DNA from 2 places in the Streptomyces sp. NBC_00038 genome. Region 1 is predicted to be linked to the other one. Evidence: riboswitches for the same ligand, from Rfam matches in the RefSeq annotation. Region 1 holds a riboswitch; the other holds the start of a gene.

Region 1 (3,198 bases):
GTCTGGGGGTCGCTGCCGAGGAGGGTGCGCACCAGCGGGTGGGCGCAGAACAGGCCGTCGCGCACCCCGATGCCGTACTCGGCGGACAGCGCGGCCGCGAAGTGCGAGCTGTTCCAGCCCTCGACGACGAAGGAGATGACGCCGACGCGCGGGGCGTCGTCGCCGAAGAGCGAGAGGACCCGTACCTCGGGCACCTCGGCGAGACCCGCGCGGACGGTCTCGATGAGCTGCTGCTCACGGGCGACGAGCGTGTCGAAGCCGGCCTCGGTGAGCGCCTTGCAGGCGGACGCGATCGAGTACACGCCGATCACGTTCGGCGAGCCGGCCTCGTGCCGGGCGGCGCTCTCGTGCCACTCCACGTCGACGCCGCCGTCCGTACGCCGGGACACCTTGCGGCTGGCCCCGCCGCCCGCGAGGTACGGCTCGGCCTCGCGCAGCCAGTCGGAGCGGCCCGCGAGGACACCGGAGCCGAAGGGGGCGTACAGCTTGTGCCCGGAGAAGGCGACCCAGTCGACGTCGAGGTCGCGCACCGACACCGGGTGGTGCGGGGCGAGCTGCGCGGCGTCGAGGACGATGCGCGCGCCGTGCGCGTGGGCGGCCGCGGCCAGTTCGCGCACCGGCCACAGCTCACCGGTGACGTTCGAGGCGCCCGTGACGCAGACGAGGGCCGGACCCAGCGGGTCGCGGCCGGCGAGCGCGTCCTCCAGGGTCGCGACGGCCTCCTCCGGCGTACGCGGGGCGTTCAGGTAGGTCACCCGCGCGTCCCGCCACGGCAGCAGCGAGGCGTGGTGCTCGGTCTCGAAGACGAAGACCTGGCAGTCGGCCGGAAGGGCCCCGGCGAGCAGGTTGAGCGAGTCGGTGGTCGACCGGGTGAAGACGACCTGGTCGTCCTCCCGGCAGTCCAGGAACTCGCCGACGGTGGTGCGGGAGTTCTCGAAGAGGTCGGTGGAGAGCTGGGACAGGTATCCGGCTCCACGGTGCACGCTGCCGTAGTAGGGGGCGTACGCGGCCACGTCGTCCCACACGCGCTGGAGGGCCGGGGCGCTGGCGGCGTAGTCGAGAGCGGCGTACGTGACCTCGCCACCGGTGACGAGCGGGACGGTGACATCACGGCCCAGAACGGGCAGCTGGGCACAGACGGTCTGGTCGGCGGCAACGGTGGAGACGGACATGGCGAGCTCCTGTGAGAGGCAGAGGGAATCACCACGCGAGCGGGTACGGGGACGTACGGCTCAGCGCGGGAAAAAGTGAAAGGGGTGTGCGAAGAGGGGCTCTGCGCCCTATCGCATTCGCTTGCTCACAGAAGGCTCCCTCGAATGACCAGGACCCCTGGGCTCCATCCCTCAATCGAGGGCGAGGGGTCCGCGCTTGCCGTAGACCTCGCTGCCTACGGCCTGGTCTTCACCCGGAGCACCCCGCCACGGACGGAGGGTTGCTGGACAGTCGGCCGGGGCCTCATGACTGTCACTCATGACCTGCCGAAAAACCTACGCGACCCGATCACGACACCGCAACCCGTGTCCGGATCCCGGAACGCGAAAGGGGCCGGACCTCTTCGGTCCGGCCCCTCCGCATCGCGAACGCGTCGGTCGCCACAGGCGCTACGCGTTGGTGGCCGCCACCCACCGCTCCAGCGTCCGCTTGGCCGCCCCCGAGTCGATGGCCTCAGCCGCCTTCGCCATCCCTACGCGGATCTGGTCCGCGAGCGGCCCGCCGTCCGGCGACAGGGCGACCAGCGCCGCCGCCGAGTTCAGCAGTACGGCGTCCCGCACCGGGCCCGTCTCGCCGTCGAGCAGCCGGCGCGCCACGTCCGCGTTGTACGTGGAGTCCGCGCCCCGCAGCGCCTCGATCGGGACCAGGTCGATACCGACGTCCCTCGGGTCGAAGGTCTCCTCGGTGACCTTTCCGTCCCGTACGACCCACACCCGGGACGTGGACGTGATGGTCAGCTCGTCGAGCCCGTCGTCGCCGCGGAAGACCAGTGAGGAGTTGCCGCGCTCCGCGAAGACGCCTGCCACGATCGGCGCCATGCGGGGGTCCGCGACGCCGACCGCCTGCGCCTTGACCCGTGCCGGGTTCGTCAGCGGACCGAGCGCGTTGAAGACCGTACGGATGCCCAACTGCCCGCGCGCGGCGCCCACATGACGCAGCGCCGGGTGGAACTTCACCGCGAAGCAGAAGGTGATCCCGGCCTCCTCGGCCACCTCTGCCACCCGCTTGGTCGTCAGCTCCAGGTTGACCCCGAGCTTCTCGAGGACGTCGGACGCGCCGGAGGCGGAGGAGGCCGCCCGGTTGCCGTGCTTGACGACCTTCGCGCCCGTACCGGCGATGACGATCGCCGACATGGTGGAGATGTTGACGGTCTTCGCCCCGTCACCGCCCGTGCCGACGATGTCGACGGTCTCCCCCGGCACCTCGATCACGTTGGCGTGCTCGTACATCATCCGTACGAGCCCGGTGATCTCCTCGACGGTCTCTCCCTTGGCCCGCAGCGCCACCGCGAACCCGGCGATCTGCGCGTCGGTCGCCTCACCGCGCATCATCAGGTTCATCGCCCAGGCGGTGTCGTCCGCGCTCAGGTCACGGCCGTCGAGCAGGCCGTTCAGCAACGCCGGCCAGGAACGGCCCGCCGCGGTGTCGCCTCCAGCGGGGTTCACAGCGCTCATGGTCGCTCCTGGGTTCTCAGAGAGGTACGAGGGTGGACTCACCCCCGTACGTAGGGGTGAGTCCACCCTATCCAGCCCGGGAGACGGCAAAGAGCCCCGTCCATGCAATGGACGGGGCTCCAGCCGTGGCGATCAGCGAGGATCGTCGGGGAGATCAGTGGTGGCCGTGGCCGCTCGTGATCTCCTTGTACTCCTCGACGGTGGGCTTGGGGATCTGCTGGTCCTCCCCGTAGTAGCCCTTGCTGAGCTTGGCGCGCAGCTTCTGCGAGCCCTTCACCTTGCGCTCGACACCGTTCTTGTCGACCGACGGGCCGATCTGGGCCGGCTCGTACTGCTCGTGCGCCGTGAGCGTGTGCAGAGCCGCCTGGCTGAGCGGCTCGTGGATCTCGACGAACTCACCGTGCGGCAGGCGCTTGATGATGCCCGACTCGCGGCCGTGCAGCACCTTGTCCCGGTCCCGGCGCTGAAGGCCGAGACAGATCCGCTTGGTGATGACGAACGCGAGGACAGGCGCGACGAAGAACGCGATCCT
Region 2 (3,198 bases), on a different contig from region 1:
CAGCGCGGGCGCGGTCAGCGGACCGTCGTAGTGGTGCCAGGTCGCCTCGTACGCGCTGCGCAGTGAGGCGAAAGCGCAGGGAGTGTCGGCGGGGCGTGCCAGGAGCGTGGTGGCGACGGAGTCCTTGAGGCCCAGCAGGTCGAGCGTGATGGAGACGCGCAGCGAGAGGGGACAGCGCGCCGACAGATACAGCTCGTAGCGGTGCGGTGCCGGGTAGAAGCCGCCGGCCAGACCGACGCCGATGCGGCTGCGGAAACGGTGCGGGCGCGTGGCGGGTGTAGCGGTGATCCGGGGGCGAGGGATCGCGTCAAGTGAGCTGGGGGCGCACGTGGTTGGGGTACACGCGCGGGAGGTTCCGGTGTTCGGGACGTGCGAGGACAGGGTCTCGGACATGACTCTCCCTGGGACGAGGAGGCCACGGTCGCCTTGTGGGTACCGCGGCGGAACGGAGTGACTGCGCTTCGTACCGGTCCGGACCGCTCGGACTAGTAGGCGCTGGAGACCCGCAACAAATCGATGTGCAGGCGCCTCGTCAAACCGCTCTTGGTCATTCCCACCGGTCCCACACTCGGGGCTCGCCAGACGCGAGACCACGCTTGTCCCGCCGCACCGGCGGAACCCGGTCGTCACCCGGGGCACCCCGTCGCGGTGGAAGGGTTGCCTGCCAGCGGGCCGGGGCCGATAACCGTACGAGCAGAGGAAACCTGCCCGAGGGGCGCTGACAATCGTGACCGTCCTCGTCAGTGTCGGTGCGCTCCGTGAGGCCGTCAAGAAGGCCTCCGGCGGAGTCTCACCAGGTGGTCATCCGGCGCGGCTCAAGCCGGATGCGCGGGGTGGAACAGATTGCGCGGCAGGGTGGTTGTCCCTTCCGGGGAGGCACGGCGCTGTGAGAACGACCATGATCTCCGGGCATTGCGCACCGCTGTGGCCTCCCGTAACGTCCCCAGCAGGTTATGAGCGTCAGCGTCAAGCCCTGGCTTGCTGACCGGCAACCCTCCTTCGCGGCGGGGTGCTCCAGGTGACGACCAGGCGGTGCCCGTCCCGGGTTCCGCAAGCGCGACGCCGGCGGCCTCCAGCCCGCCGAGCCGGAAGGGCGGAGGTGACGGACGTGCAGGCCCTGCCCCGCCTCCGTGTCATGGTTCTCGCCCCGCGCCGCCGCGTGCACCTGTACTCCCGGCCGCACATCGACCTTCAGCGCGTGGCCGGCGCGCTCTGTCGTCCCTGACCTGTCACCTCGCCGCCGCACCCTCTCCGAACCGAGGGCCCGGTGATCTCGTACGGTCGATCAGGAAGGCACCCCAGTCGTGTCCTTGTCATCCTCGCTGCCCTCTTCCCCTCCCTCCTCTCCTACCGCCTCTGCGGTGCACCTCGCTGTGGCCCTCGACGGCGCGGGCTGGCACCCTGCCGCCTGGCGCGAGCCGGTGGCCCGTCCCGGTGAGCTGTTCACCGCCGCGTACTGGACCGATCTGGTCACCGAGGCCGAACGCGGCCTGCTGGACTTCGTGACCATCGAGGACGGGCTCGGTCCCCAGTCCGCGCGCCTAAGCGAACCGGACGGACGCACCGACCAGGTACGCGGCCGACTCGACGCCGTCCTCATCGCCGCCCGCGTCGCGCCGTTGACCAGCCATATAGGACTCGTGCCGACCGTGGTGGCCACACACACGGAGCCGTTCCACATCTCCAAGGCCATCGCCACCCTCGACTATGTGAGCTCCGGCCGCGCGGGCCTGCGGGTGCAGGCGTCCGCGCGGCGGAACGAGGCCGCGCACTTCGGACGCCGTTCGTTCCCGAAGCTCCGCATCGAAGACCTGGAGACCCCGGCCCTGCAGGAGTTGATCGTCGATCTCTTCGACGAGACCGCCGACTACGTCGAGGCGGTGCGCCGGCTGTGGGACAGCTGGGAGGACGACGCGGAGATCCGGGACGTTGCCACCGGCCGCTTCGTCGACCGCGACAAACTGCACTACATCGACTTCGAGGGCAAGCACTTCAGCGTCAAGGGCCCCTCGATCACGCCCCGTCCGCCACAGGGCCAGCCCCTGGTCACCGCACTGGCCCATGAATCCGGAACGGGCGCACCCTTCCGGCTGCTGGGCCGCAGCGCCGACATCGGATACGTCACTCCGCACGACGCCGGGCAGGCACGTGCCATCGTCGCCGCGGTTCGCACCGAACAGGAGGCGGCCGGACGCGCCGAGGAGCCATTGCACCTCTTCGGTGACCTGGTGGTGTTCCTGGACAACAACCCCGCCGCGGCCGTCGCCCGCAGGGAGCGTCTCGACGCCCTCGCGGGCTACCCGTACACCAGTGACGCGAAGGTGTTCACGGGTACCCCTGTGCAACTGGCCGACCTGCTCCAGGAGTTGCAGCAGGCCGGACTGACCGGCTTCCGACTGCGTCCCGCCGTCGTCGGCCATGACCTCCCGGCGATCACCCGGGGCCTGGTCCCCGAACTCCAGCGCCGCGACGCCTTCCGGCACTCCTACGAGGCCGACACCCTGCGCGGTCTGCTGGGCCTCGCCCGCCCCGCCAACCGCTACGCCGCCGCCCACGCCTGAGCCGGAGGGACCCAACTCATGAGCAAGTCAACGGACAAGCCGCTCAAGCGGATCCACCTCGCGGCGCACTTCCCCGGCGTCAACAACACCACCGTGTGGAGCGACCCCGAGGCCGGCAGCCACATCGAGTTCAGCTCCTTCGCACACTTCGCGCGGACCGCCGAACGCGCCAAGTTCGACTTCCTGTTCCTCGCCGAAGGCCTCCGACTGCGCGAACAGGGCGGCAAGATCTACGACTTGGACGTCGTCGGACGGCCCGACACCTTCACCGTCCTCACCGCGCTCGCCGCCGTCACCGAACACCTCGGCCTGACCGGCACCATCAACTCCACGTTCAACGAGCCCTACGAGGTGGCCCGCCAGTTCGCGAGCCTCGACCACCTCTCCGGCGGGCGCGCCGCCTGGAATGTCGTCACCTCCTGGGACGCTTTCACCGGCGAGAACTTCCGCCGTGGCGGCTTCCTCCCGCAGGAGGAGCGGTACTCCAGGGCCAAGGAGTTCCTGGCCACCACCAACGAACTGTTCGACTCCTGGCACGGGGACGAGATCGTCGCCGACCAGGAGAGCGGCACCTTCCTGCGGGACGCGCAGGCCGGAGCGTTCGTGCACAAGGGACAGCACTTCGACATCGAAGGGC

Evidence for each region. A riboswitch is a leader RNA that binds a small molecule or an ion and turns the genes downstream of it on or off. The one in region 1 is predicted to bind S-adenosylmethionine.
Region 2: linked by a shared signal. The riboswitch ahead of OG219_RS48325 (putative leader peptide) and the one ahead of OG219_RS13580 (aminotransferase class V-fold PLP-dependent enzyme) in region 1 are both predicted to bind S-adenosylmethionine.

The regions. Positions count from the first base shown of each region.
Region 1 covers NZ_JAPELQ010000001.1:2,955,120-2,958,317, forward strand. The annotation lists gene OG219_RS13580 (aminotransferase class V-fold PLP-dependent enzyme) at 1-1,172, opposite strand, end outside; SAM riboswitch class IV at 1,360-1,476, opposite strand; gene trpD (anthranilate phosphoribosyltransferase) at 1,602-2,666, opposite strand; gene OG219_RS13590 (cytochrome bc complex cytochrome b subunit) at 2,821-3,198, opposite strand, start outside.
Region 2 covers NZ_JAPELQ010000002.1:523,800-526,997, reverse strand. The annotation lists gene OG219_RS45470 (glutathione S-transferase family protein) at 1-393, opposite strand, end outside; gene OG219_RS48330 (putative leader peptide) at 486-551, opposite strand; SAM riboswitch class IV at 588-733, opposite strand; SAM riboswitch class IV at 950-1,063, shown strand; gene OG219_RS48325 (putative leader peptide) at 1,136-1,225, shown strand; gene OG219_RS45465 (LLM class flavin-dependent oxidoreductase) at 1,305-2,561, shown strand; gene OG219_RS45460 (NtaA/DmoA family FMN-dependent monooxygenase) at 2,580-3,198, shown strand, end outside.